One region of the Pantoea deleyi genome, then DNA from elsewhere that is predicted to be linked to it. Evidence: predicted binding sites of a transcription regulator. Region 1 holds the regulator's gene; each other region holds the start of a gene.
What was found. The regulator PurR, encoded in region 1, represses purine synthesis genes. The targets are predictions, from matches to a motif close to CANGCAAACGTTTGCNTG.
Positions count from the first base shown of each region.

Region 2: cvpA (colicin V production protein) is a predicted target of PurR. The motif match lies at 2,470-2,487, and genes of this name have one in related genera.
Region 3: galS (HTH-type transcriptional regulator GalS) is a predicted target of PurR. The motif match lies at 2,322-2,339, and genes of this name have one in related genera.
Region 4: J1C59_RS18615 (NCS2 family permease) is a predicted target of PurR. The motif match lies at 4,108-4,125, and genes of this name have one in related genera.

Region 1 covers NZ_CP071405.1:2,176,858-2,184,078, forward strand. The annotation lists gene rnt (ribonuclease T) at 1-291, shown strand, start outside; gene J1C59_RS10225 (Grx4 family monothiol glutaredoxin) at 333-668, opposite strand; gene J1C59_RS10230 (C40 family peptidase) at 1,034-1,831, shown strand; gene cydH (cytochrome bd-I oxidase subunit CydH) at 1,880-1,969, opposite strand; gene purR (HTH-type transcriptional repressor PurR) at 2,252-3,277, shown strand; gene punR (DNA-binding transcriptional activator PunR) at 3,274-4,179, opposite strand; gene punC (purine nucleoside transporter PunC) at 4,287-5,489, shown strand; gene cfa (cyclopropane fatty acyl phospholipid synthase) at 5,790-6,938, shown strand; gene J1C59_RS10260 (riboflavin synthase subunit alpha) at 7,105-7,221, opposite strand, start outside.
Region 2 covers NZ_CP071405.1:1,236,547-1,243,767, reverse strand. The annotation lists gene J1C59_RS06015 (UbiX family flavin prenyltransferase) at 1-253, opposite strand, end outside; gene purF (amidophosphoribosyltransferase) at 366-1,883, opposite strand; gene cvpA (colicin V production protein) at 1,921-2,406, opposite strand; gene dedD (cell division protein DedD) at 2,671-3,450, opposite strand; gene folC (bifunctional tetrahydrofolate synthase/dihydrofolate synthase) at 3,440-4,708, opposite strand; gene accD (acetyl-CoA carboxylase, carboxyltransferase subunit beta) at 4,803-5,717, opposite strand; gene J1C59_RS05985 (DedA family protein) at 5,862-6,524, opposite strand; gene truA (tRNA pseudouridine(38-40) synthase TruA) at 6,554-7,221, opposite strand, start outside.
Region 3 covers NZ_CP071405.1:1,370,562-1,377,782, forward strand. The annotation lists gene J1C59_RS06495 (YbfB/YjiJ family MFS transporter) at 1-258, shown strand, start outside; gene folE (GTP cyclohydrolase I FolE) at 384-1,049, shown strand; gene yeiB (DUF418 domain-containing protein YeiB) at 1,100-2,260, shown strand; gene galS (HTH-type transcriptional regulator GalS) at 2,407-3,447, shown strand; gene mglB (galactose/glucose ABC transporter substrate-binding protein MglB) at 3,758-4,753, shown strand; gene mglA (galactose/methyl galactoside ABC transporter ATP-binding protein MglA) at 4,822-6,342, shown strand; gene mglC (galactose/methyl galactoside ABC transporter permease MglC) at 6,362-7,221, shown strand, end outside.
Region 4 covers NZ_CP071405.1:3,975,215-3,982,435, reverse strand. The annotation lists gene mnmE (tRNA uridine-5-carboxymethylaminomethyl(34) synthesis GTPase MnmE) at 1-927, shown strand, start outside; gene J1C59_RS18625 (malonic semialdehyde reductase) at 1,169-1,759, shown strand; gene J1C59_RS18620 (4'-phosphopantetheinyl transferase family protein) at 1,938-2,687, shown strand; gene J1C59_RS18615 (NCS2 family permease) at 2,725-4,038, opposite strand; gene yieH (6-phosphogluconate phosphatase) at 4,191-4,868, shown strand; gene J1C59_RS18605 (acyltransferase) at 4,861-5,856, opposite strand; gene glyQ (glycine--tRNA ligase subunit alpha) at 6,075-6,986, shown strand; gene glyS (glycine--tRNA ligase subunit beta) at 6,996-7,221, shown strand, end outside.

The DNA of each region.
Region 1 (7,221 bases):
AACTTTATGTCTGCCGCGGCGGAACGGGCCAGCCTGAAACGCAATCCGTTTCATCCGTTCGCCACCTTTGACACCGCCGCCCTGAGCGGACTGGTGCTGGGTCAGACCGTGCTGGCGAAAGCCTGTATTGCGGCGGGAATGGCGTTTGACAGTACGCAGGCGCACTCTGCGCTCTACGACACGCAGCAGACGGCGACCCTGTTCTGCGAGCTGGTTAACCGCTGGAAACGCCTGGGCGGCTGGCCACTGCCCTTTGCCGGTGAGGCTGCTGAAGCCGGGGAAACGGCGTAAGCCTGCACAACGAAAAAGGCCGACGTGATGTCGGCCTTTTTTTATTCTGCTTCTTTAAATTTTTCTGCGGTCTCTTTAATCAGCGACTGCAGTTCGCCGCGCTGCAGCATCTCAACGATGATGTCGCAACCGCCGACCAGTTCGCCATCCACCCACAGCTGCGGGAAGGTAGGCCAGTTAGCGTATTTCGGCAGCTCGGCACGAATATCCGGGTTCTGCAGAATATCCACGTAAGCAAACCGCTCACCACAGGCTGACAGCGCCTGCACCGCCTGCGCAGAGAAACCGCAGCTAGGCAGTTTCGGGGAACCTTTCATGTACAGCAGGATCGGATTTTCTGCGATCTGGCGCTGAATTTTTTCTACAGTACTCATAATTGCCTTCCTTAATTCGCGACTTCGTGTTTGTTTATTGTAGCGACTTCGCAGCTGGACTGAAAACGAGATTTTGCCTGCTGCCCGCCTGAATAGCCATCCTGGTTAAGTTAAGCCGCAATGCGTCACGTTTCCTGATGATTAACAGTGGGTAACAGATTAATAATTCGTAATAAATTTGCTGATATAAGATGCTGAAAATGTTCATTTTCAACACAATTTCAGCGGTTACAAAGATTAATAATAAAAGACCTTACAGTTTTCAAAAGAACTGGACTAGAATGGCCTGGGCGCTGATCCTCGATCAGATTAATCTCAACTTTGTCACGGTGCGTAGTGGCCATGACAACTTAACTCATTAACGGACTATGCGTTTAATCATTACGCTTTTCATGCTGGCTTTTGCGCAACTGTTTTTCAACACCGCCGCTGCGTCGCCTCACGCGCCGGTGAACGTGAGTGCGCATAAAGCAGAGAAAAAGAGTGCGCGCGACGATGAGCGTCGCAAGCGTCGCCCCGTCAAAACGGTCTCCAAAAAACCGCGTGTCACGCCTGTTCAGAAACTTAAAACGAAAAAACAGAAAAAAGCTGAACTCACCGCGACCCAGACACCTGCTAAGAAGACCTCGCTTAAAACCGCCCGCATCAGCAAGAATCACGACAAGAAACGTTATGGTCATCAGCGTACGCTGAAAACCGCCGACGCCGACACCCGCGAAACCGGCACCATTAAAATGAGCAAATCTCACCGCCAGCGTTACCAGAAGGCGCGTGAAACGGCGATGACCAAACTGATGGGCCAGCTGGGTAAACCCTACCAGTGGGGGGGAACCTCGCCACACACCGGTTTCGACTGCAGCGGCCTGGTCTGGTACGCCTATAAGGATCTGGTGAAATTCAAAATCCCGCGTACCGCCAACGAGATGTATCACCTGCGTGACGCCGCGCCAATCAAGCGTGAGTCGCTGGAGAAAGGCGATCTGGTCTTCTTCCGCATCAATGGCCGCGGCACCGCCGACCATGTCGGCGTCTACCTGGGCGATGGCAAGTTTATTCAGTCGCCACGCACCGGTAAAGATATCCAGATCAGCGCGTTAGGGGAAGATTACTGGCAGCGCCACTACATCGGCGCCCGCCGGGTGATGACGCCAAAAACCATCCGCTGAGCCACACGACAGAAAGAAAAAAGCCGGGACAATCCCGGCTTTTTTTTATCAGTGCAGAATGGCAGTAAAACTAAAGGCCACAATCATCAGCAGACAGCCGACGGCGGTCATTAAGGCCAGTTTGAGGTCAGTACTCACAGCTTGTTCCTTAGTCACACAGTTTACAGGGTTATTCCATTTTCCCACACGACCCGGTAAAAATCTCGTTTTATCCGCCCAGCCTTGTTAGAATCCCGCCTTTGTTGCGCAACGCGCGCAACTCTGATTCCGTTTGCGCATCTTTTCAGGCGGTTTTTCCTCCGCCTGCGGTCAGATTACCGGCCAGGAACGCTGCATTTTTGCGGAAAAAACCCTGAGCAGACGCAAACGTTTAACACTACGCTTATCAGAGAGTTAGATAAGCACCGGAGTCCGATTTTCATGGCAACAATTAAAGATGTGGCAAAACGCGCTGGCGTCTCCACGACCACCGTTTCGCACGTCATCAATAAAACCCGCTTTGTGGCTGAAGAGACGCGCGAAGCGGTCTGGCAGGCGATCAAGGAACTGCACTACTCACCCAGCGCCGTGGCACGCAGCCTGAAAGTGAACCACACGCGCACGCTGGGGCTGCTGGCCACCTCAAGCGAAGCCCCCTACTTTGCTGAAATCATCGAAGCCGTCGAGAATCACTGCTTCGATAAGGGCTACACGCTGATTCTGGGCAATGCGCACAACGATCTGCAAAAGCAGCGTGCCTATCTCAGCATGATGGCGCAGAAGCGCGTGGATGGCCTGCTGGTGATGTGCTCCGAATACCCGGACGATCTGCTGCAGATGCTGGAAGAGAACCGCAACATCCCGATGGTAGTGATGGACTGGGGCGAATCCCGCGCCGACTTCACCGACACGGTGCTGGATAACGCCTTCCAGGGTGGCTATCTGGCCGGCCGCTATCTGATCGAACGCGGACACCGTGATATTGGCGCGATCCCCGGCCAGATGGAGCGCAATACCGGCGGCGGCCGCCATGCCGGTTTCCTGAAGGCGCTGGAAGAGGCGAACATTCAGCCGCGCGCGGAATGGATCGTGCAGGGTGACTTCGAGCCGGAGTCAGGCTATCAGGCGATGCAGCAGATCCTGTCGCAGAAGCAGCGCCCCACGGCGGTGTTCTGTGGCGGTGACATCATGGCGATGGGGGCGATTTGCGCCGCCGACGAGATGGGGTTGCGCGTGCCTCAGGATATTTCGGTGATCGGGTATGATAACGTGCGCAACGCCCGCTATTTCGCGCCAGCCCTGACCACGGTTCATCAGCCCAAGGCCCAGCTGGGTGAGAAGGCGCTGGATATGCTGCTGGACCGCATCACCAGCAAACGTGAAGTGTCGCAGACCATCGAGGTTCACCCGACGCTGATCGAACGCCGCTCCGTGGCCGATGGTCCGTTCCGCGACTACCGTCGTTAATCTTCGCTTAACCACTCCTGATTAAGCGTCTGCGCATCGCCCAGATAGCTGAGCAACCAGCCTGTCGCCGGTGATGCGCGATCTTCTGCCCAGCTGACGCAGCAGGGACTGTCCGGAAAGGGAACCGGCAGCGTCAGTTCGGCCAGTTCGCCGCTGTCGAGCAGCGGCCTGGCCAGATGGCCCGGCACCATCGCCACACACAAGCCCGCCTGCACACACTCCAGCCCGGTCTGCCACTCCGGCACCACCAGCCTGCGCTGATTATCCAGCGTCCACGTCATGCGGCGCGGCAGCGCCCGCGAGGTATCTTCCAGCACCAGCGACGGCCAGCTGCGCAGCGTATCGTCATCGATCTGGCTCGCCTGCGTCAGCGGATGATCGGGCGCGACCACGCAGCGCCAGTTGAGCGTGCCCATATCGCGGAAGGCAAAACGCCCCCCTACCGGTATCGCCTGGGTCGCGCCAATCGCGATCTCCACCCGCCCGTCGGCCAGCGCATCCCAGACGCCATTGAACACCTCATAACTGATGCTCAGCTCCATATCCGGAAAGTGACGATAGAAATCTTTGACCAGCTGGCGGGTGCGCTGAGGCTTGGCGATGCGGTCAACGGCGATGCTCAGCTGGCCGCGCCAGCCATTTGCCAGCTGCTGACACTGTCGGCGGGTGGCGAGCATTTTTTTGATGACGCTGCGCCCTTCGCGGACGAAATGTTCCCCTGCCGGGGTCAATACCACTTCCCGATGCTGACGCTCGAACAGCGGCACCGCCAGCCAGGTCTCCAGCTGACGCACAGTATAGCTGATGGCAGAGGGCACCCGATGCAACTCCTGCGCGGCCGCGCTGAAGCTGCCGCCGCGCGCCACGGCGTCAACCACCTCTAATGCATATTCGGACCACATAATCTGCCTTCAAAATTTTTAACAGCAATCGGCAAATATTAGCGTTTCACAGCGGCAAACGCACCTTTTACACTCTGCCGCGTTCATCCTGCAAAAATGAGAATCAGATGTTATCGAATAAAGGATTTATGCCCTATCTTGCCCTGCTGAGTATGCTGGGCTTTCTGGCCACGGATATGTACCTGCCCGCCTTCGGAGCGATGCAGCAGAGCTTTAATACCTCGCCCGGCCTGATCAGCGCCAGTATGAGTCTCTTTCTGGCCGGCTTTGCCTGTGGCCAGCTCTTCTGGGGGCCGCTGTCGGACCGCATTGGCCGCAAGCCGGTGCTGCTGGCCGGTCTGACGCTGTTTGCCGTCGGCTGCGCCGGGATGCTGTGGGTCAGCGATATCGCCCTGATGCTGGCGCTGCGCTTTGTTCAGGCGATTGGCGTCTGTGCCGCTGCCGTGAGCTGGCAGGCGCTGGTGGTGGACCGCTACCCTGCCGCGCGGGCCAGCAAAGTCTTTGCCACTATCATGCCGCTGGTCGCCCTCTCTCCGGCGCTGGCGCCGCTGCTGGGTGCCTGGCTGATCGGCCACTTCCACTGGCGTTCGATTTTCCTGGTGCTGACGCTGATTGCGGTCGCGCTGATCCTCGTAACCCTGCGCCTGCCCGGCGTGCGCAAAGCGGCGGAAGCGAAAGGGTCTCAGCCCGGCTTCTTTACGCTACTGAAATCACGCATCTACAGTGGCAATGTGCTGATCTACTCCGCCTGCTCTGCCAGCTTTTTCGCGTGGCTGACCGGTTCCCCCTTTATCCTGGCGGATCTGGGCCTTTCGCCCGCTGATATCGGCCTGAGCTATGTGCCACAGACGCTCGCCTTTCTGATTGGCGGATTTGGCTGCCGTGCCCTGCTTAACCGCTTCAACGGCGCACAGCTCCTGCCCGCGCTGCTGGGGATTTACAGCCTGAGCATCCTGGCGCTGTTTGCCGTGGCGCTTTCAGGCAGTAGCACTCTGGCCGGTCTGATGGTGCCGTTCTGCGGCATGGCGCTGGCAAACGGTGCGATTTATCCGATTGTGGTCGCCAGTGCCCTGATGCCGTTCCCGCACGCGACCGGGAAAGCGGCCGCGCTGCAGAACACGCTGCAGCTGGGACTCTGCTTCGCCGCCAGCCTGGCGGTGTCGGCCGGATTAACCCAGCCTCTGTTTACCACTACCCTGATCATGACGGTGACGATCCTGCTCGCGCTGTTCGGTTACGTCATGCAGCGTGTCGCAAGCGCACAAACGGTTGTTGCCTCCTCTCAGCCTGCCTGCCAGGATAATCAGTAACGCACTGACTTTTTAGTTAGCCTCCTAACAATAAGTCATTGAACATTGACCCGCGTGAGAATATACTCATCCGGGTCAATTAATATCTGACAAATCAAAAACATAATAACGTAGTAACTTGATTGGCAGCCTGTTGCCGGGACGGTATCTGCACGCGTTATTCTTACCTTTTCCGCCCTGCCACAGGCTATTCCAGTCCTCTGTACCACACAGATAACCGGTGTGCGGAGTCATCCGTTACGTTTCTCAATGCCTGAAATTCATTGGTCAGGCTCAGACTGGACAGGTGGTGGAAAAGCTATGAGTTCATCTTATGCAGAAGCAGTAAGCCCCGAAGAGAATCCCTGGTATCACATCGTTCATGAGCTGCTGGAAAAGGCGGATGTTGACATTAACGGTACACGCTCCTGGGATATTCAGGTCACCCATCCCGGTTTCTATAAGCGTGTCCTGCAGGAGGGGTCACTCGGGCTCGGTGAGAGCTATATGGATGGCTGGTGGACGTGCGATCGGCTGGATATGTTCTTCCATCGCGTACTTAAGCACAGACTGGATCAGCAGCTTCCGCATCACTTCAAAGATACGCTGCGCATTGCCGCCGCGCGCTTAACCAATCTGCAGTCCAGAAAACGGGCCTGGATTGTCGGCAAAGAGCATTACGACCTGGGTAACGATCTCTTCTCCCTGATGCTCGACCCCTATATGCAGTACTCCTGCGGCTACTGGAAAGAGGCCACGACGCTGGCGGCCGCTCAGGAGGCCAAGCTGGATATGATCTGCCGTAAGCTGGCGCTGAAGCCGGGGATGTCGCTGCTGGATATCGGCTGTGGCTGGGGTGGGCTGGCGGAGTTTGCCGCACGGCATTATGGCGTCAGCGTGCAGGGCGTGACCATCTCCGCTGAACAGCAGAAGCTGGCGCAGCAGCGCTGTAGCGGCCTGGACGTCACGATTCTGTTGCAGGATTATCGCGACCTCAACGCGCAGTTTGACCGCATCGTATCGGTGGGGATGTTCGAGCATGTCGGCCCGAAAAACTACGCCACCTACTTCGATGTGGTCGATCGCAACCTGAAACCGGACGGGCTTTTTCTGCTGCACACCATCGGCGCGATCAAAACGGATATGCGCGTCGATCCCTGGATCGACAAATATATCTTCCCCAACGGCTGCCTGCCTTCGGTGCGTCACGTCGCGGAGGCCAGCGAACCCCATTTTGTGCTGGAAGACTGGCACAACTTCGGAGCCGATTACGACAGAACCCTGATGGCCTGGCATGAGCGCTTTTTGCAGGCCTGGCCGGAGCTGGCTGACAGCTACGGCGAACGCTTTAAACGGATGTTCACCTACTACCTCAACGCCTGCGCGGGTGCCTTCCGGGCGCGTGATATTCAGCTGTGGCAGATTGTTTTCAGTCGTGGCGTGGAGGGGGGATTACGGGTCGCGCGCTAGCCTCCGGCTGTCTGCGCGGCGGGCGCTTAACGCCGTAGGGTCAGAAGAGGAAACGGACCCGGCGACGGCTGCACCTCAGGGACGAGGCGCGACATCGCGCGGGCCAGTATCTGATGCAGTGGGCCTGATCGCCTCACGCGCTATCGAGGCGCTGACGCGCCCTCGATCAGCTCTCGTCGGCAGACTGGCCGGTCAGCACTTTCATCGCCGCTTCGGCGTCGCGCTGGGCTAAGACGCGCTCGACGGTCTCAACAATCGCCTGAGTGTGCGGATCGATCTCAAT
Region 2 (7,221 bases), 940 kb from region 1:
AGATCGCCATGCCCAGGGTTTTAAACGAGCCGGACGAGATGTTTGCTGCAATATCGCGCACGTCATGCACCACATCGGCCAGTGCCTGCACATCGCGCACCGAATAGTCGCTCTCCAGCCCCAGGGTCTGACGCGCCGCGTTGCTCATGACCAGATGCGTTTCCACCCCTTCCACCTGCTGCAGCACCTGCAGCATGCGCACGCCGTAGATCACCCCGCTTGCGCCAGAGATGCCAATGATGAGTCGTTTCATAGTCCAACCTTATGTCTGCCAGTGCGCCATCATACGCGGCCAGCGGGATTCTGAAAACAAACAGGGCGGGATTGCTCCCGCCCTGCTCTATGCGACCCGGCTCAGTACCGCATCAGCCTTCGTTGTGCAGCTCAAGGTTCTCGACCTCGTTCTGACGCTGCAGCGCTTTGGCATCATCGTTACGCAGCGATTCGAGATACTCCAGATACTGCTGATCGACATCTTTGGTGACGTAGACGCCGTTAAACACGGAGCACTCGAACTGTGCAATCTCCGGGTTCTCTTCACGCACCGCCTCGATCAGATCGTCCAGGTCCTGGAAAATCAGCGCATCGGCTTTGATCAGCTGACGAATCTCTTCCACTTCACGACCGTGTGCGATCAGTTCGGTGGCGCTCGGCATATCGATACCGTAGACGTTCGGGAAACGGATCTCCGGGGCCGCAGAGGCCAGATAGACCCGTTTCGCGCCCGCTTCACGCGCCATCTCGATAATCTGCTCGGAGGTGGTGCCGCGTACGATCGAGTCATCCACCAGCAGCACGTTTTTATCACGGAATTCGGCGCGGTTCGCGTTGAGCTTGCGGCGCACCGCGCTGCGGCGTAACTGCTGGCCTGGCATGATAAAGGTCCGGCCCACGTAGCGGTTCTTCACAAAGCCCTGACGATAGGGTTTGTCGAGGATACGGGCAATTTCCAGCGCGATATCGGTTGAGGTCTCCGGAATCGGGATCACCACATCGATATCAAGATCTTCCCATTCGCGGGCAATCTTCTCGCCCAGCTTGGTCCCCATGCGGACACGGGCGCTGTAGACCGAGATTTTGTCCAGGAAGGAGTCTGGACGGGCAAAATAGACATATTCGAACAGGCACGGATTGCTCTTCGGGTTTTCCGCACACTGGCGGGTCGAGAGCTGGCCCTGCTCGGTGACATAGACCGCTTCGCCGGGTGCCACGTCACGAATGAACTCAAAGCCCAGCGTATCCAGCGCCACGCTCTCGGAGGCGACCATATATTCGGTGCGGCCATCCGCGATGACGCGCTTACCCAGCACCAGCGGACGGATGCCGTTCGGATCGCGGAAGGCGACCATACCGTGACCGATAATCATTGCGACGACGGCGTAGGCGCCACGCACCTGCTGATGCAGGGCGGCGACCGCCGCAAAAATGTTGTCGGCTTCCAGCGGGTCGTTCTGGAAACGGTCTAACTCCTGCGCAAAGATATTCAGCAGGATTTCAGAATCTGATGTGGTGTTAACGTGACGACGGCCCTTTTCGAACAGGTGCTTACGCAGCACATGGGCGTTAGTCAGGTTACCGTTGTGCGCCAGGGTAATACCATACGGCGAGTTTACGTAGAAAGGTTGCGCTTCAGAGGCACTGGAGCTTCCCGCTGTGGGATACCGCGCGTGACCAATCCCCATGTTGCCCTGCAGACGCTGCATGTGGCGTGCTTCGAAAACGTCGCTGACGAGGCCGTTTGCCTTTCGCAGGCGAAAACATTTCAGCGCATCGATAGTACAAATGCCTGCGGCATCCTGCCCGCGGTGCTGGAGCACCGTTAACGCGTCATAGATCGACTGGTTGACCGGCATGAAACCGGTGATACCGACAATACCGCACATGTTGTCATTTCCTCATTAAGCCGCACTCCCGGTCACATCACCGGGGTAAAAAACTCGACGTGCTTTTCAGGTAATCAAAAAACCACCTGATGATATAACTGAACTCGGGAATGAGTTGGGACTGCTGCCAGTCCGGACTTCTGGAAAAGCCAGTGAATGTATCAAGGAAGAACAGCAAAGCGGCTACGATCAGCACACCCCGCAACGCCCCGAAACAGACGCCCAACACCCGGTCGGTTCCCGACAGGCCGGTTTTTTCCACCAGCGAGCCGATAACGTAGTTCACGATGGCTCCCACAATCAGGGTCGCCACAAACAGCACACCGATGGCGATACCGTTACGAACCAGTTCGTCGTCAAAACCTGTAAACCAGACTGCAAGGTAGGCGTAGTAATGACTGGCGACAAAAAACGCGCATCCCCAGGTAACGAGAGATAAGGCTTCCCGGACAAACCCGCGAACGAGGCTGACCAGAGCCGAAAAACCAACTACCGCAATAATGACGTAATCAATCCAGATCATGAACTTTTCCAGCGCCAGTGCAATTGCACCCCTGCATCCAGTTCGGGGCGCATTCTAACAGAAAAAGAAAACGTTTGCGTAGCGGTTTTCTTTTTCTGCATCCATAAAAAGGGCGATGAAAAAAAAGACCATCGCCCGGTTGATTTTCAGCCAGACAGTCCGTTGAAAATCTTCATATTTTCAGACCAGAGACCGGCTTAACCGGTGAATCTGGCGGCGCAAAGACGCGGCCTGTTATTGCTATCGGCAGCGTCGATGAACGCGTTAACGAGCGCTGTAAGGCTTCACGACGCCGCCCAGCCCTGAGATGCTTTTCAGCTCGCCCACCGCACTCTGCATTTTGGCTTTCGAGGCATCCGGTCCCACATAAATGCGGGTGATCTGACCCTGTACCGGCGTGGAAGGCACGGTAAAGGCGCGGTAGCCCGACAGCCGCAGCTGCGCAACGATCTCATTGACTTTGCTCGCGTTCTTCAGCGCCCCCAGCTGTACAACGTAAGCCTGCCCTGCCGGGGCGGTGCTCTCGGCGGCTTTCGGCGGCTCTTCCTGCTTCGGCTGTTCCACCACTTTCGGCTGCTCGACCGGCTTCGGTTTAGGCTGCTCCACCGTTTTTGGCTTCTGCTGCTCAACCGTTTTCGGTTTCGTCTGCTCGGTCACTTTCGGCTTGCGCGTCTCTTCCGTTTTCGGCTTCGTTACCGTCTGGGCAGGCACAGACTGATGCACCGGCGGCGGCGACACAACGGCCGGCTCGCTCTCTTCCTCAGGCTGCGTCCGTCCCTGCTCCGCCGTGGCGCTGGCCATGCCGCCGTTGCTGCTGCTGACGGCACTGCCCGCGCCTTCCGGCGGCTGAGCCGGCAGGGACTGCGTGACCGGCGGCACCATCTCGCTGTCCTGCTGATCGTCGGGTTTCGGCACCAGCGGAATGGCGGCGAACTCCTCTTTGTAATGCTTCTTCTGACCATCCAGCAGCCCGGGCAGCACAATCACGCCCACGGCAACCAGAATAACGGTACCGACTAAACGGTTCTGAAACTTACTTGCCACGTCCTTTCTCCGTTTCAATCGATTCCATGACCTGTGCCACGGTGTGGAATGAGCCACAGACCAGCACAATATCCTGCGGCACGGCGCGCTGGCGCGCCTGCTGCCAGGCAAGCTCAACCGAGCCAAACGCCTCGCCCTGCGGCAGCGCGTCCAGCAGCTGCTCAGCCGTGGCGCCGCGTGGCCCCTCCAGCGGCGCGCAGTACCAGGCATCGACGACCGGTGCCAGCGCCGCCAGCGTTCCGGCGATATCTTTATCATGCAGCATACCCACGACGGCGTGCACATTGCCGCGTTTCGGCAGGGCCGCCAGCCGCGAGGCCAGATAGGTCGCCGCGTGCGGATTGTGAGCGACATCCAGAATCACGCGCGGTGACTCGCTGAAGGTCTGAAAACGCCCCGGCAGCATCGCCAGCGGCAGGCTGGCGCGGATCTGCGCCTCGCTGACCGTCAGCCCGGAAACCCGCAGCGCCGCCAGCGCGGTCGCCGCATTTGGCAGCGGCACCTGCGGCAGCGGCAGATCGTTCAGTTCACCGATCGCATCGCGCAGCGACCAGCTCCCGGCCTGCGCATGCCAGGACCAGTCAGTGTTGCGCTGGAGCAGCTGCGCGCCCTTTTCCTGCGCGACGCGGGCAATGCTCTGCGGCATATCGGCTTCGCCGACGACGGCAGGCTTTCCGGCCCGGAAGACACCAGCCTTCTCGCGCCCGATGCTTTCGCGATCCGGGCCAAGCCAGTCGGTGTGATCCAGCGCGATGCTGGTGATAACGGCGACATCGGCATCCACGATATTGGTGGCATCCAGCCGTCCGCCCAGCCCCACTTCCAGGATCACCACATCGAGCTGCGCCTGACGGAACAGGTTCAGCGCCGAGAGCGTGCCAAATTCAAAGTAGGTCAGTGAGATATCGCCACGCCCGGCCTCGATCTCCGCGAAGCTGGCGCAGTGCTGCGCCTCGCTCAGCTCCTCACCCTGCACCCGGACACGTTCGGTGTAGCGCACCAGATGTGGCGAACTGTAGACGCCCACGCGATAGCCTGCGGCGATCAGCAGCGTTTCCAGTGTGCGACAGGTGGTGCCTTTGCCGTTGGTGCCGGCCACGGTGAAGACGAAAGGGGCGGGTTTCAGCAGGTCGAGACGGTGTGCAACCTGACGAATACGGTCCAGACCCAGTTCGATGGCCTGAGTATGCAGGTGCTCAAGATAATAAAGCCACGTGGCCAAAGGCGACGTGGCTTGAGGAAGGTGAAGATTGTCCATATGTCCCGTTTTGCTTATTGATACCCGTCAGACTGATGCTGCGGTATACGGTGCATTGGTAAGAGGCACGACGGGCGTGCCTCTCTATCTCCTGTCAGGCCTCGTTGCTTTCCGATTCAGTCGTCGCAGGAACGGACTGTTCACCGTCATGCAGCGGTGCCGGCAGGTTCATCATTTTTGCCAGCAGGCTCGCCAGTTTGTAGCGCATTTCCGGGCGGCGAATGATCATGTCGATCGCGCCCTTCTCAATCAGGAACTCACTGCGCTGGAAGCCCGGCGGCAGTTTTTCACGGACGGTCTGCTCGATAACGCGTGGACCGGCAAAGCCGATCAGCGCTTTCGGTTCCGCCACGTTGAGGTCGCCCAGCATAGCAAAACTGGCTGAAACGCCGCCCATGGTCGGGTCGGTCAGCACAGAAATGTAAGGCAGACCGCGCTCCTGCATTTTTGCCAGCGCCGCACTGGTTTTCGCCATCTGCATCAGCGACATCAGCGCTTCCTGCATACGGGCGCCACCACTGGCGGAGAAGCAGATCAGCGGGCAGTTATCTTCCAGCGCCTGCTCAACGGCACGGACGAAACGGGCGCCGACCACAGAGCCCATTGAACCGCCCATAAAGGCAAATTCAAAGGCGGCCGTCACAACCGGCATGCCGTGCAGCTGACCTTTCATCACGATCAGCGCATCTTTCTCGTCGGTCGCTTTCTGCGCCGCAACCAGACGATCTTTATACTTTTTCGAGTCACGGAACTTCAGCAGATCTTTAGGTTCAAGTTCACTGCCAAGCTCAACCATGGTGCCCTGATCGAGGAAACTGCCGAGGCGTTCACGGGCATGCATACGCATGTGGTGGTCACACTTCGGGCAGACCTCAAGATTGCGCTCCAGTTCAGCGCGGTAAAGCACCTGACCACAGCTGTCACACTTCGTCCACACCCCTTCCGGGATGCTAGCTTTGCGCGCAGGCGTCGTGGTGCTTTTATTAAGAATGCGTTCAATCCAGCTCATTGATGACCTTTCTGTTTAAAACTGACCTGGTCCAGTCGTCTTGATACTGCTGAAAACCGCTTCAGCAGACGGTAAATGTCGCTCATTAAACCACAACCTGTTCAGACTGTGGATAAAAATCTGGTCTTACCCCTGAGCGATTCGTTATGGCAGCTTCTGCTGCTTAGCCTGACGGCGATGACGCCAGACTTCGATCACACCGGGCAGAATCGAGACCAGGATAATGCCCACAATCAGCAGCTTCAGGTTTTCCTGTACCACCGGCAGATCGCCAAACAGGTAGCCGGCATAGGAGAACAGCAGCACCCACAGCAGCGCACCCGTAACGTTGAAGAGCGCGAAGTGGCGATAGGACATATGGCCCATGCCGGCTACAAACGGCGCAAAGGTCCGGACGATCGGCACAAAACGCGCCAGGATAATGGTTTTTCCGCCGTGACGGGCGTAGAACGCATGGGTTTTATCCAGATAGCTGCGACGGAATATCTTCGAGTCCGGGTTACTGAACAGCCGCTCGCCGAAAAGACGGCCAATGGTGTAGTTCACCGCATCACCCAGCACCGCCGCCACCACCAGCAATGTCACCATCAGGTGCACATTGAGGTCGTTACCCGGCAGCGCCGCCAGCGCGCCCGCCACAAACAGCAGCGAGTCACCCGGCAGGAACGGTGTGACCACCAGTCCGGTTTCGCAGAACAGAATCAGGAACAAAATAGCGTAAATCCAGACACCGTACTGCGCAACCAGTTCGGCAAGATGCACATCAATGTGCAAAATAAAATCAACCAGAAAATGGAGAAACTCCATAGCGCGCCCTTTAAAGTCCTGAAAGTGAATTAATCCGCGAGGAACAACGGTCCCATCGGCGGCTGTGGTAACGCAAAGTGCGACGGATAATCCACCGCCACCAGGTACAACCCTTCTGCCCGGGCGGTGGCGGCGGCTAATGTCCGATCCTTCGCCGCCAGCAGCGTTGCCATCCATGACTCCGGCTGATTGCCGCAGCCTATCTCCATCAGGCTGCCCACGATATTGCGCACCATGTGATGCACAAAGGCGTTGGCTTTGATATCCACAATCACGTAAGCGCCCTGGCGCGTCACGTTGAGGTGAATCACGTTGCGCCACGGCGTGCGCGACTGACACTGCACCGCGCGGAATGAGGTGAAATCATTCTCGCCCAGCAGGCACTGCCCGGCGCGATGCATCTTCTCCGCATCCAGAGGATGGTAGAAGTGCGTCACTCCCTTCGCCAGCACCGCCGGACGCAGACGCTGATTGTAGATCAGGTAGCGATAGCGTCGCGCTGTGGCGCTGAAGCGGGCATGAAACGCGTCCGGCACCGCCTTTACCCAGCGAACCGCAATGTCCGGCGGCAGATTGGCATTAACGCCCAGCGTCCACGCCCCATCCGGCCGCTGCGAGGTGGTTTCGAAATGCACCACCTGCCCGGTTCCGTGCACGCCCGCATCGGTCCGGCCCGCGCAGAAAATGCTGACCGGAT
Region 3 (7,221 bases), 810 kb from region 1:
CTGGCCGGAGCGCTGCTGGTGGGCGGCGGCTTTCTCAGCGTGGTGCAGCTCTCGATGCTCTGCGCCCGTGAGCTGGCACCCCACCATCTGCGCTACATGGCGGGTCTGCTGACCACCGGCTATGCGATCGGCCAGCTGGCGGGGCCGCTGCTCTCATTTATGTCGGCCATGCTGTGGCACCGTCTGGAGCCTGCATTGTGGGTCGCCGGGGCCAGCCTGGTCTGGGCGGGGCTGCTGGTCTGGCGGCGAACCACATAAAAAGCTTTCTTCACCAATCTGATTGATTGCTGGATTCCCCGCAAAGAAAGTTTCACAATACGCGCCTGATTACAGGGCCCGCTGGCATATGCCGACGGGCGCAACACCAGCCGGAGAAGAGTACGATGAGCACCCTAAGTCAGGAAGCTGCCCTGGTTCATGAAGCGCTGCTGGCGCGAGGACTGGAAACGCCGTTACGTGCACCGACGCGCGACATTGATGACGAAACGCGTAAGAGCCTGATTGCCGGGCACATGACGGAGATCATGCAGCTGCTGAATCTGGATCTGGAAGATGACAGCCTGATGGAAACGCCACATCGCATCGCCAAAATGTATGTGGATGAGGTCTTTTCCGGTCTCGACTACGCCAACTTCCCGAAAATCACCGTCATCGAAAACAAGATGAAGGTCGATGAGATGGTGACCGTGCGTGACATCACGCTGACCAGCACCTGTGAGCACCACTTCGTGATCATCGACGGAAAGGCTACCGTTGCCTACATTCCGAAAGACAAGGTGATTGGCCTGTCGAAAATCAACCGCATCGTTCAGTTCTTTGCCCAGCGTCCGCAGGTGCAGGAGCGACTGACGCAGCAGGTTCTGGTCGCGCTGCAGACGCTGCTGGGCACCAATAATGTCGCGGTGTCCATTGATGCGGTGCACTACTGTGTGAAAGCGCGTGGCGTGAAAGATGCCACCAGCGCCACTACCACGACCTCGCTGGGCGGCCTGTTCAAGTCCAGCCAGAATACCCGCCAGGAATTTTTGCGCGCGGTGCGCCATAGTTGAGTTTACGGCGGGCGCATAACGCTGCCCGCCTCATTGGGGCAGGGTGCCGCATGCAACGCTATCACGCGCTGGATTTCATTCGTGGCTGTGCCATTCTCGGCATTCTGCTGCTCAATATCGTCGGCTTTGGCCTGCCTTCGGCCGCCTATCTCAATCCCGCCTGGCAGGGCAGCGTCAGTTCAGCCGACGCCTGGACCTGGGCTATCTCTGACACCTTCGCCCAGCTCAAATTCCTCACCCTGTTTGCACTGCTGTTCGGCGCCGGTCTGCAGATGCAGCTGCCGCGCGGCAGCCGCTGGCTGACGGCCAGGCTCTCCCTGCTGGTGGTAATCGGTTTTCTGCATGCGGTGTTTTTGTGGGAAGGGGACATCCTGCTGGATTACGGGGTGATCGGGCTGGTGGTCTGGCGGGTGTTGCGCGACGTTCCCTCTACCCGCAGCCTGATGCATACTGGCATTCTGCTCTATCTGGTCGGCTGCGGCGTGCTGCTGGTGTTTGGGTCGATCTCCGATCCCGAACCAACCCGCTCCTGGCTGCCAGGCGCAGCCGATCTGCAATATGAACAGTACTGGAAGCTCACTGGCGGCTGGGAAGCCGTACAGAACCGGCTGGATCACCTGGCTTCCGGGCTGATGGCGCTGGCGGCGCAGTATGGCTGGCAGCTGGCGGGCCTGATGATGATTGGCGGCGCACTGCTGCGCAGCGGCTGGCTGACCGGCCAGTTTTCCGCGCAGCACTATCGGCAGGCGGCGGTCGTGCTGCTGTCCATTGGCTTCACGATTGCGGTGGCCGGAGTGGCCGCGCAGTGGCTGTTGCACTGGGAATTCCGCTGGAGCGGCTTCTATCTGCAGACGCCGCGCGACCTCGCCAGCCCGCTGATCAGCCTGGGCTATGCCGCGCTCTGTCTGGCTTACTGGCCGCAGATTGCACGCTGGCGTATCACTCATGCCATCCGCTGCGTTGGCCGTATGGCGCTGACCAACTATCTGCTGCAGTCTCTGATCTGCACCACGCTCTTTTATCGCCTTGACCTCTATATGCACTTCACCCGGCTGGAACTGGTGCTGATGGTGCCGCTGATCTGGCTCATCAATATCCTGTTTTCACTCATCTGGTTACATTTCTTCGCGCAGGGGCCGCTGGAGTGGCTGTGGCGACGGCTGACGCTGCTTTCCGCCGGTCAATCACATCTCACCGATCGCGCAGGATAATGACCGCCATCACAAAGGTTACAGAATTGTATGTAACCGTTTTCATTGATGTGACGCAATTCACGCTGCACGTTGCCTGCCCCTGACAAAATAGCGCCGGTGTACAACCCGGCGTGATGCCTATTTTTCCTTTCTGGAACTGCTGCATGATAACAATCCGTGATGTTGCCCGTCAGGCTGGCGTATCCGTAGCGACCGTGTCGCGCGTCCTCAATCAGAGCAACGCCGTGACCTCTGACACCCGCGACGCCGTGTTACAGGCAGTCGAAGCGCTGGGCTATCGCCCTAATGCCAACGCTCAGGCGCTGGCGACGCAGGTCAGCGACACGATCGGGGTGGTGGTGATGGATGTTTCCGACCCCTTCTTCGGGGCGCTGGTGAAAGCGGTCGATACCGTGGCGCAGCGCGTCCATAAGCATGTGTTAATCAGCAACTCCTGGCATCAGGAAGAGAAGGAGCGTCATGCGATCGAAGTGCTGATCCGGCAGCGCTGCAGCGCCCTGGTGGTGCATGCCAAGACCCTGCCGGACGCAGAGCTGGCGGAGTTTATGCAGCATGTGCCAGGCATGGTGGTCATTAATCGCATCGTTCCCGGCTTTGAGCATCGCAGCGTCAGCCTGGATAACGTTACCGGGGCATTGATGGCATCACGCACGCTGTTACAGCAGGGGCACAGCCGCATCGGTTATCTCTGCTCCAGCCATCCTATCGAAGATGTGGCACAGCGCCGCGAAGGCTGGATGCAGGCGATGGCCGAGCAGGGTATCCGGCCTCAGGAGAGCTGGATCGCCAGCGCCGAGCCCGATATGCAGGGGGGCGAAGCCGCGATGGTAGAGCTGCTGGGACGGAATCTGAATCTCACTGCGGTGTTTGCCTACAACGACGGCATGGCGGCGGGTGCGCTCACTGCGCTGAAAGACAACGGCATTCAGGTGCCACAGCATTTTTCTGTCATTGGTTTCGATGACATTCCTATCTCACGTTACACCGATCCACAGTTAACCACCGTCCGCTATCCCATTATTTCTATGGCAAAAATCGCCACTGAGCTGGCGTTACAGGGCGCGGCCGGACTGCTGGATGACACCGCAACCCACATCTTTATGCCGACGCTGGTGCGGCGTCATTCGGTGGCGCTGCGGCAAACTGTGGAGTCCGTCACTAATTCAGGCGATTCAGGCATGTAACCGTTTTCAATCTGTGATTACATTCACAGTTAATTAACATTGCCCTCACTATGATGGCAGCGTCTTACCGGACTGAAACATTATGTAACGCCAGTGTAACGGCATCAGTTGTGGTCTCAGTAGCCGGTTATCGGGTTTACACCCGCCTCAAGGAAGCGTTCTGGCACAGGGAAGTCAGGTTTGAGATGGCGTTCAATGGCTTAACACCCTTATTACGTTAGCCGACGCGCCAGTCTGTTTTACCGATTGTCCTGCCGCCTGGTTGCGCGGCAGCGCTAAAAAGACCCTGCATAATAAAACCGGAGATACCATGAATAAGAAGGTTTTCACGCTTACCGCACTGGTTGCCAGCATGATGTTTGGCGCAACCGCTCACGCAGCTGATACCCGCATCGGCGTGACCATTTACAAATATGATGACAACTTCATGTCGATGGTGCGCAAAGATATCGAGAAAGAAGCGAAAGCCATCGGTGGCGTGCAGTTGCTGATGAACGACTCGCAGAACGACCAGTCCAAACAGAACGATCAGATTGACGTGCTGATGGCAAAAGGCGTGAAAGCGCTGGCGATTAACCTGGTTGACCCGGCCGCTGCAGCGGTTGTGGTGGATAAAGCGCGTGCCAACGACGTGCCGGTAGTCTTCTTCAACAAAGAGCCGAATGCCAAAGTGCTGGCCGGTTACGACAAAGCCTATTACGTGGGAACCGACTCTAAAGAGTCCGGCATCATTCAGGGCAAGCTGATTGAGAAGCACTGGAAAGCGACGCCGGCCTGGGATCTGAACAAAGATGGTACCATCCAGTTTGTGCTGCTGAAAGGCGAGCCAGGCCATCCGGATGCGGAAGCCCGTACCAAATATGTGATCGATACCCTGAACAAAGATGGCCTGAAAACCCAGCAGTTAGCGATGGACACGGCGATGTGGGACACCGCTCAGGCTAAAGATAAGATGGATGCGTGGCTGTCTGGCCCGAACGCGAAGAAAATCGAAGTGGTGATTGCGAACAACGACGCCATGGCAATGGGTGCGGTTGAAGCGCTGAAAGCGCACAACATGACCTCTATTCCGGTCTTCGGCGTCGATGCCCTGCCAGAAGCGCTGGCGCTGGTGAAATCCGGTGCGCTGGCCGGTACCGTGCTGAACGATGCTGAGAACCAGGCGAAAGCAACGCTGGACATCGCCAACAACCTGGCGAACGGCAAAGGGGCAACCGACGGAACCAACTTCAAGATGGTTGATAAGATCGTCCGCGTTCCTTACGTACCGGTTGATAAAGAAAACCTGTCTCAGTTCCAGAAATAAGATCGATTACGGGCGCGACCGCTGTCGCGCCTTTTTTATGTCACCACCGTTTTTTAGCCAGGTAAATTATGGCCAGTGATAACACGACCGCGCAGCGAGAATATCTGCTGGAAATGACGAATGTCTCTAAATCATTTCCCGGTGTTAAAGCGTTAGATAATGTGAATTTAAAAGTGCGGCCTCACTCTGTTCATGCATTAATGGGCGAGAACGGTGCCGGGAAATCCACCTTATTAAAATGCCTGTTTGGTATTTATAAAAAAGATACCGGCAGTATCCTGTTCCAGGGTAATGAGATCGATTATAAGAGTTCCAAAGAGGCGCTGGAAAATGGCGTGTCGATGGTGCATCAGGAATTAAACCTGGTTCTGCAGCGTACGGTCATGGATAACATGTGGCTGGGACGTTATCCGCGCAAAGGCTTCTTTGTCGATCAGGATAAAATGTACCAGGACACCAAAGCGATTTTTGACGAGCTGGATATCGATATCGATCCGCGCGACAAAGTGGCCAATCTTTCTGTCTCGCAGATGCAGATGATTGAAATCGCCAAAGCGTTCTCCTATGACGCGAAAATTGTGATTATGGATGAGCCGACCTCCTCGTTAACCGAGAAAGAGGTAAATCATCTGTTCACCATTATCCGTAAGCTGAAAGATCGCGGCTGCGGCATTGTTTATATTTCGCACAAGATGGAAGAGATTTTCCAGCTGTGTGATGAGATCACGATTCTGCGTGATGGTCAGTGGATTACCTCTCAGCCGCTGGAAGGGCTGGATATGGATAAGATCATCGCCATGATGGTCGGCCGTTCACTGAATCAGCGTTTTCCCGATCGGACCAACGTACCGGGCGAAACGATTCTTGAGGTGCGCAATCTGACCTCTCTGCGTCAGCCTTCGATTCGCGACATCTCGTTTGATCTGCGTAAAGGGGAGATCCTCGGCATTGCCGGGCTGGTGGGCGCCAAACGTACCGATATCGTCGAAACGCTGTTTGGCATTCGCGAAAAATCGGGCGGCACCATAAAACTGCATGGCAAACCGATTAATAACCACAGCGCCAATGAAGCCATTAACCACGGCTTTGCGCTGGTGACGGAAGAGCGTCGTTCGACCGGTATTTATGCTTACCTCGACATTGGATTTAACTCGCTTATTTCCAATATCAAAAAATATAAAAACAGTATGGGGCTGCTGGATAATAAACGCATGAAGAGTGATACCCAGTGGGTAATCGATTCAATGCGGGTAAAAACGCCTGGCCACCATACGCAGATTGGTTCGCTTTCGGGCGGTAACCAGCAAAAAGTAATTATTGGACGCTGGTTATTGACCCAGCCTGAAATCCTGATGCTTGATGAACCTACGCGCGGTATTGACGTAGGGGCAAAATTCGAAATTTACCAGCTGATTGCGGAGCTGGCGAAAAAAGAGAAGGGCATCATTATTATCTCATCCGAAATGCCGGAGCTGTTGGGCATTACCGATCGTATTCTGGTAATGAGTAACGGTCTGGTAGCAGGCATAGTTGATACCAAAACGACCACGCAGAACGAAATATTGCGTTTAGCGTCATTACACCTTTAATGAAGCAAGGGCTGTTAACATGAAAGCGACTACAAAAAAGAATGCGCTAACCTGGTTAAAAGAGGGCGGCATTTATGTCGTTCTGCTGGTATTGCTGGCTATTATTATTTTCCAGGATCCCTCGTTCTTAAGTTTAATGAACCTGAGTAACATCCTGACCCAGTCGTCAGTGCGTATTATTATTGCACTGGGTGTGGCGGGTCTGATTGTGACCCAGGGTACTGACCTGTCAGCCGGTCGTCAGGTGGGCCTGGCGGCAGTGGTTGCCGCAACGCTGTTGCAGGCGATGGATAACGCCAACAAGGTGTTCCCGACGCTGGATACGGTGCCGATCCCACTGGTTATCCTGACCGTGTGCATCATCGGCGGGGTGATTGGTCTGGTCAACGGTGTGATCATTGCGTACCTGAAGGTGACGCCATTCATCACCACCCTGGGCACCATGATCATCGTTTACGGTATCAACTCCCTCTATTACGACTTTGTGGGTGCATCACCGATTGCCGGTTTTGATGCAGGGTTCTCTAAATTCACGCAGGGCTTCCTGCGCTTCGGTGATTTTAAACTGTCGTTCATCACCTTCTACGCCGTGATCGCGATTGTTTTCGTCTGGGTGCTGTGGAACAAAACCCGCTTCGGCAAAAACATTTTTGCTATCGGCGGTAACCCGGAAGCGGCGAAAGTGTCAGGTGTGAACGTGCCGTTGAACCTGATCATGATCTATGCGCTGTCAGGTGTGTTCTATGCCTTTGGCGGGATGCTGGAAGCGGGGCGTATCGGTTCGGCGACCAATAACCTGGGCTTTATGTATGAGCTGGATGCGATTGCTGCCTGTGTGGTCGGCGGCGTCTCCTTCGCGGGTGGTGTGGGAAGCGTGGC
Region 4 (7,221 bases), 1.8 Mb from region 1:
TCGCTGCAGGGCGTCTTCTCCACGCGGGTTAACGCCCTTGTGGAGGCGCTGACTCACCTGCGGATCTATGTCGAAGCCGCTATCGACTTCCCGGATGAGGAGATCGACTTCCTCTCTGACGGCAAAATCGAAGCGCAGCTGAACAGCGTGATCGACGATCTGGATGCCGTCCGTGCCGAAGCGCGTCAGGGCAGCCTGCTGCGTGAAGGGATGAAGGTGGTAATCGCGGGGCGGCCTAACGCGGGCAAATCGAGCCTGCTGAACGCGCTGGCAGGCCGTGACGCCGCGATCGTCACAGACATTGCGGGCACCACCCGTGACGTTCTGCGCGAGCATATCCATATCGACGGCATGCCGCTGCACATCATCGACACCGCCGGGCTGCGCGAGGCCAGCGACGAAGTAGAGCGCATCGGGATTGAGCGCGCCTGGCAGGAGATTGAACAGGCGGATCGCGTGCTGTTTATGGTGGACGGCACGACGACCGATGCCACCGAAGCAGCGGCTATCTGGCCCGATTTCATCTCCCGTCTGCCGCCGGAACTGCCGGTGACCGTGGTTCGCAACAAGGCGGATGTCACCGGTGAGCCTCTGGGGCTGAGCGAGATCAACGGCCATACGCTGATTCGCCTGTCGGCGCGCACCAGCGAGGGTGTTGAGGCGCTGCGCGATCACCTCAAACAGAGCATGGGCTTCGCCGGCAATATGGAGGGGGGCTTCCTGGCACGCCGTCGTCATCTGCAGGCGCTGGAGCTGGCGGCAACGCATCTGGATCAGGGCAGAGCGCAGCTGCTCGGTGCCCGGGCCGGTGAACTGCTGGCGGAGGAGCTGCGCGTGGCGCAGCAGGCGCTGAGCGAGATCACCGGCGAGTTCACCTCCGACGACCTGCTGGGCCGCATCTTCTCCAGCTTCTGTATCGGTAAATAATCCCCAGGCCTGACGGCGTCCGCCGTCAGGCCCGTTGCTGTTCCGGTTATTCCCGCTTCTGCCCCATTCTTGCTGATATGTTATTTTGCGGCGGCACCGCGTTGTCGTATAACGGTAGAGGCGCCGATCTGCGGGGCGGCCAGCGCGCGCCGCGCATTGCCCCGTTCCGCATCCGGCCGGAAGCAGACCCACTACGTGAACATTCCTGGCCGACCCTTTTGCCAGAAGAAAGGAGAGTTGCATGAGTACACCGCTCGACAATGCCGCACTGGATACCCTGTTCCACGACGCCCGCACCCACAGTTACTGGCAGGATAAGCCGGTCGACCACGCGCTGCTGGAACAGCTCTACGAGCTGACTGTGCTGGGCCCGACCTCGGCAAACTGCCTGCCCGCGCGTTTTGTTTTCGTCACCTCGGCGGAGGGCAAAGAGAAGCTGAAACCGGCCCTCTCTTCCGGCAATCTGGATAAGACCCTGAGCGCGCCCGTGACGGTGATTGTGGCCTGGGACCGCGAATTCTATGAGCAGCTGCCCGCGCTCTTCCCGCATGCGGATGCGCGCAGCTGGTTTACCGGCAGCCCGGAAGCGGCGAAAGAGACCGCCTTCCGCAACAGCAGCCTGCAGGCGGGTTACCTGATCCTCGCGGCCCGTTCGCTGGGGCTTGATGCCGGCCCGATGTCCGGTTTCAACCCGGAAAAAATCAACGAGGCGTTTTTCCCGGATGGCCAGTATCAGGTTAACCTGCTGATTAACCTGGGCTACGGCGAGGCGTCGAAACTGCATCCGCGCCTGCCGCGCCTGAGCTTCGAACAGGCAAGCCGCTTCGCCTGATGCGCTTTGCGTCGCGATGGTGATCGCGACGCATCTCTCATATCCCTTTCTGCCCGTCTGCGCTTTCTGCTCATCCTATTCCGAATTTGGCCTCTTCTTTGTGTTGTCGGGTGCAATGCGTTAAGAAAATTCTTACAATGCCACTGATGATTATCTGACCATTTTCACGGAGCGACAGATGGCTGGTCATTTTGTACGCTGGACGGGCGACCCCGCCTTTCCGGCTCATGATTTACGCATCCCCCAGGCAATTACGGACACGGCTCAGCAGTTTGCTGACAAGCGGCGTGGGCGGTTTCTTGCCGCACGAACCCTGCTGGCACAGCTGATGCTGCGGGTGTATGGCATTCAGGAGCTGCCGCGCCTGACTATCCAGAGCAACGGACGCCCGGTGTTTGCCGACAGCGATCTGCCCGATTTCAGTATCGCCTACACCGGCAATACGGTGGGGGTGCTGCTGGCGGAAGAGGGCGGACGGGCCGGTCTGGATATGGAGATTGTGCATGCGCGCAGCCGGCAGACGCAGGCGCAGCTGATTCAGGCATTAACCTCCGGCGAGCTGGCCTGGATCAACGCTCAGCAGGATGTCATGGAAGCGGTGACGCAGATCTGGACACTGCGGCAGAGCATTCTCAAGCTGACGGGTGAGGTCGCACGGGGGATCGATTCGCTGCGGCTGTTGCCCGGCGCGGGGCGGCTGCGTTCGTCGCTCTATCCCGATATTCAGGTGGTGTGTGATGCGGAGCCGATGCTGGTCTGGTCCTGTGCCCTGTCGTCGGCGACCCAGCGTCTGCATCTCTGGGAGATGGACAGTGACTTTCAGTGGCGCGCATTACGCGAAATAGAGATGGGAAAACCCAATATCGGACCGCATGCCCTGCGGCTCACCAGCCTGCCAGGCGAACGCAGGCTGCATCCTGAAACGTGAGCAGGCCGCCACCCGCAGGTGGCGGCCATCAACGGGATTAGTGCGCGTCGATAAAGACAATCTTCAGCACAAACAGCAGGGCGACGATCACCACGCAGGGGCTGATTTCACGCCAGCGCCCGGTGCCGACCTTCATGACGCAGTAAGCGATGAACCCCAGCGCGATGCCTTCGGTGATCGAAAAACTGAACGGCATCATGGCGGCGGTCACAAAGGCCGGAACGGCTTCCGTTAAGTCATCCCAGCGTACGCGTGACAGGCTGGCCGTCATCAATACCCCAACGTAGATCAGCGCGCCTGCTGCTGCGTAGCCCGGCACCATCGCGGCCAGCGGTGACAGGAAGGTTACCAGCAGAAACAGCAGGCCGGTCACTACCGCCATCAGGCCGGTACGTCCCCCGATCGCCACACCCGAAGAGCTTTCGATGTAGGCGGTCACGGAGGAGGTACCAGCCAGCGCGCCACTTACCGAGCTGATGCTGTCGACATAAAGCGCCTGCTGCATCCGTGGAAAGGTGCCACTCTCGTCGGTCAGGCCCGCTTTGTCGGTGACGCCAATCAGCGTGCCGGAGGAGTCGAACAGGTTAACCAGCATAAAGGAGAAGATGACGCCCGCCATGCCGATGTTAAACGCGCCTTTGATATCCACCTGGCCGACCACGGAGGAGACAGAGGGCGGCGCGGAGAAGAGGCCGACGAACTTCACGTCGCCCAGCATCCAGCCGATCGCGGTGGTGATCACCATGGAGATCAGCACCGCCGCATGAATATTGCGTGACGCCAGAATAGCGATAATAAAGAAGCCCAGCGCCCCCAACAGCACGCTGTGTGAGGTCAGATTTCCTACCGCCACCAGGGTATCGGGGTTCGGCACGATGATACCGGCATTCTTCAGCCCCATCATGGCGATAAACAGGCCAATACCGGCGGTAATGCCGACGCGCAGGCTCAGCGGAATATTGGCGATCATCCAGTAGCGGATCCGCAGCAGCGTCAGGATCAGCAGGCCAACCGCACCCCAGAAGATCGCGCCCATGCCGACCTGCCACGAATAGCCCATCGCCCCGACCACCACAAAGGCGAAAAAGGCGTTCAGCCCCATCGCAGGCGCCAGCGCCACCGGCAGATTGGCAAATAGTCCCATCAGGATGCTGCCGAAGGCGGCAATCAGACAGGTGGTCACAAACACGGCCTGCGTATCCATACCGGCGACGCCGAGGATCTGCGGATTGACGAAGACGATATAGACCATCGTCAGAAAGGTGGTGATACCCGCGATCACTTCGGTACGCACCGTGGTGCCATGTTCCTGCAGCCTGAAGATGCGCTGCAAAACGCCTTGCTTGCTCATGCCATTCATCCGGAAGAAAAATTCATCGGCGCGTATCCTGGCGATTTTACCGGGGCAATACAATGATTTTTCGCAACCGATTGCCAGTCTCGCAATCTGCGCTGAGTGCGGTAGAGTGTGGAGCACACCCCTGAATCAAAGGATAGAGTCTGATGTCAGTAGAATGCGTCTTTTTCGATTGCGATGGCACGCTGGTGGACAGTGAGTTGCTCTGCACCCAGGCCTACGTCAACACCTTTGCCCGTTACGGCCTGGCGCTGTCGCTGCAGCAGATGTTTGAAAAGTACAAAGGCGTCAAACTCTACGACATCATTCGTGACGTCGGCGACGCGCATCAGATCACGCTGCCGATGGAGGAGGTGGAAACCGCCTACCGGGCGGAAGTGGCGCGGCTCTTCGATCAGCATCTGCAACCGATCGCTGGCGCGAAGGCGCTGGTTGAGCAGATTACCGTGCCGATGTGCGTGGTCTCAAATGGAACCGTCAAAAAGATGCAGCATTCGCTGGGCTTAACCGGGATGCTGTCGCTGTTTGAGGATCGGCTTTATAGCGGCTATGACATTCTGCACTGGAAACCCGATCCGGAACTGATGTACCACGCCGCGGAGCAGATGCAGGTGCCGATCGAGCGCTGCATCCTGGTGGATGACTCCGAAGCGGGCGCCCGCGCCGGTATCGCCGCCGGGATCCCGGTCTACTACTACTGTGCCGATCCGCACAATCCTGATCTGGACCATCCGCTGGTCACGCGCTTCGACGATATGGCGCAGCTGCCTGCGCTGTGGCGTGCCCGCGGCTGGGATCTGGTGTCACGCGGCGCGGTCAGCTGACCAAGTGACGGGTATCGAGGCGTTTCAGTGCCATCCCCAGCAGCAGGCTGCCGCCCAGCGTCAGCCCGAACACCCACGGCAGGTCGAGCCACGGCCGCGACATATCGTCGTAGTGATGCGTGCGCAGATAGTGAATAAACAGTGCATGAAAGCCGTAGATCGGCAGTGAATAGCGCGCAATCACGGTAAATCCGGGCAGCGTGCGCTGATTCAGGCTGTTTTTGAAGACGACCAGCAGGCTGATGGCGGCAATAAACACCAGCGGACCACAGTAGAGATACCACGTATCGTTAAAGGCGCCGTTCACGATCAGCGCCTTTTTCGTGCCCAGCGTAATGCCAATCACACAGGCGATAAACAGCCCGGCCGCCAGCGGCGTCAGGCCGCGCCGCTGTGTCTCCATGCTGCCGATAGCCCGTCCCAGCAGCGCATAAAGCAGGTAGTAAATGCTGTCGCCACTGACATAGAGGTTGACCGGCAGGAAATGGAACGGCCCCAGCGACTGGCTGACCGTATTAGGGTTGGCGAGCACCGCCAGCACCAGCACCAGCAGCGCCACGTAACGCGCCTGCACGTTTTTGACCTGAATCAGCGGCGACAGCAGATAGATGCCGATCAGCGCAAAGAAAAACCACAGATGATAAAAGACCGGTTTCTGCAGCATCTTCAGGATCGACCGCCCCTCGCTGATGGGCGTCAGCCAGGTGATATAGGCCAGGGAGACCGCGCTGTAGAAGAGCAGGCAGAGCACCAGCCGCAGCATATGGCGCGGCTGGGCGCTGCGTTCGCCGAAGAACAGGTAGCCGGAGATCATAAAGAACAGCGGCACACAGACGCGCGAGGCGGAATTGAGCAGGTTTGCCACATCCCAGGTCGTGCCGGTTACCGCCATCGGCCCGGTGATATACCAGGTGGTGGTGTGAATCACGATCACCATCAGGCAGGCGACCGCGCGTAAATTGTCGATCCAGTATATCTTCTGCGGCATGGCGTCCTCTTGCGCATAGCGTCCGTGCGGAAAAGGGTAGCCAAATGCGACCCGGTCAACAACTGCCGTCAGCACGATTCGGAGCCATCTGTATGGCTGCCCACCCGCCTGTCTGCACGGCCCGGCAGCGGCAGGGATTTACGGCTGCACATCGCGCGGTCAAAGGGTATACTGTCGGCCTCTTTTTTTAATCTAACCGAAGCGCGTGCACACTCAACATGCAAAAGTTTGATACCAAAACCTTTCAGGGGCTGATCCTGACCTTGCAGGATTACTGGGCGCGTCAGGGCTGCACCATTGTCCAACCGCTGGACATGGAAGTGGGCGCTGGCACTTCACATCCTATGACCTGCCTGCGCGCACTCGGCCCGGAGCCGATCGCCGCCGCTTACGTGCAGCCATCGCGCCGTCCGACCGATGGCCGTTACGGTGAAAACCCGAACCGTCTGCAGCACTATTACCAGTTCCAGGTGATCATCAAACCTTCACCGGACAACATTCAGGAGCTCTACCTGGGCTCGCTGAAAGAGCTGGGTATGGATCCGACGGTGCATGACATTCGCTTCGTGGAAGATAACTGGGAAAACCCGACGCTGGGTGCCTGGGGACTCGGCTGGGAAGTCTGGCTCAACGGCATGGAAGTGACGCAGTTCACCTACTTCCAGCAGGTGGGTGGCCTGGAGTGTAAGCCGGTGACCGGTGAGATCACCTACGGCCTGGAGCGTCTGGCGATGTACATCCAGGGCGTCGACAGCGTGTACGATCTGGTCTGGAGCGACGGCCCGCTGGGGAAAACCACCTACGGCGACGTGTTCCATCAGAACGAAGTGGAGCAGTCCACCTATAACTTCGAATACGCCGACGTTGATTTCCTCTTTACCTGCTTCGAGCAGTACGAGAAAGAGGCGCAGCATCTGCTGGCGCTGGAAAAACCGCTGCCACTGCCCGCTTATGAACGCATTCTGAAAGCGGCGCACAGCTTCAACCTGCTGGATGCCCGTAAAGCGATCTCGGTGACGGAGCGTCAGCGCTACATTCTGCGCATTCGTACCCTGACTAAAGCCGTGGCTGAAGCTTACTACGCCTCTCGCGAGGCGATGGGCTTCCCGATGTGCAATAACAAAAAGTAAGAGGCAGCCATGACTGAACAAACCTTCCTGGTGGAGATCGGCACCGAAGAGCTGCCACCAAAAGCCCTGCGCAGCCTGGCAGAAGCCTTTGCCGCACAGGTGACCGCTGAACTGGATGCAGCCAACCTGAGCCACGGCGAGGTCAGCTGGTTTGCTGCACCGCGTCGTCTGGCGCTGAAAGTCGCAAATCTGAGCGCCGCACAGCCCGATCGGGAAGTGGAGAAGCGCGGCCCGG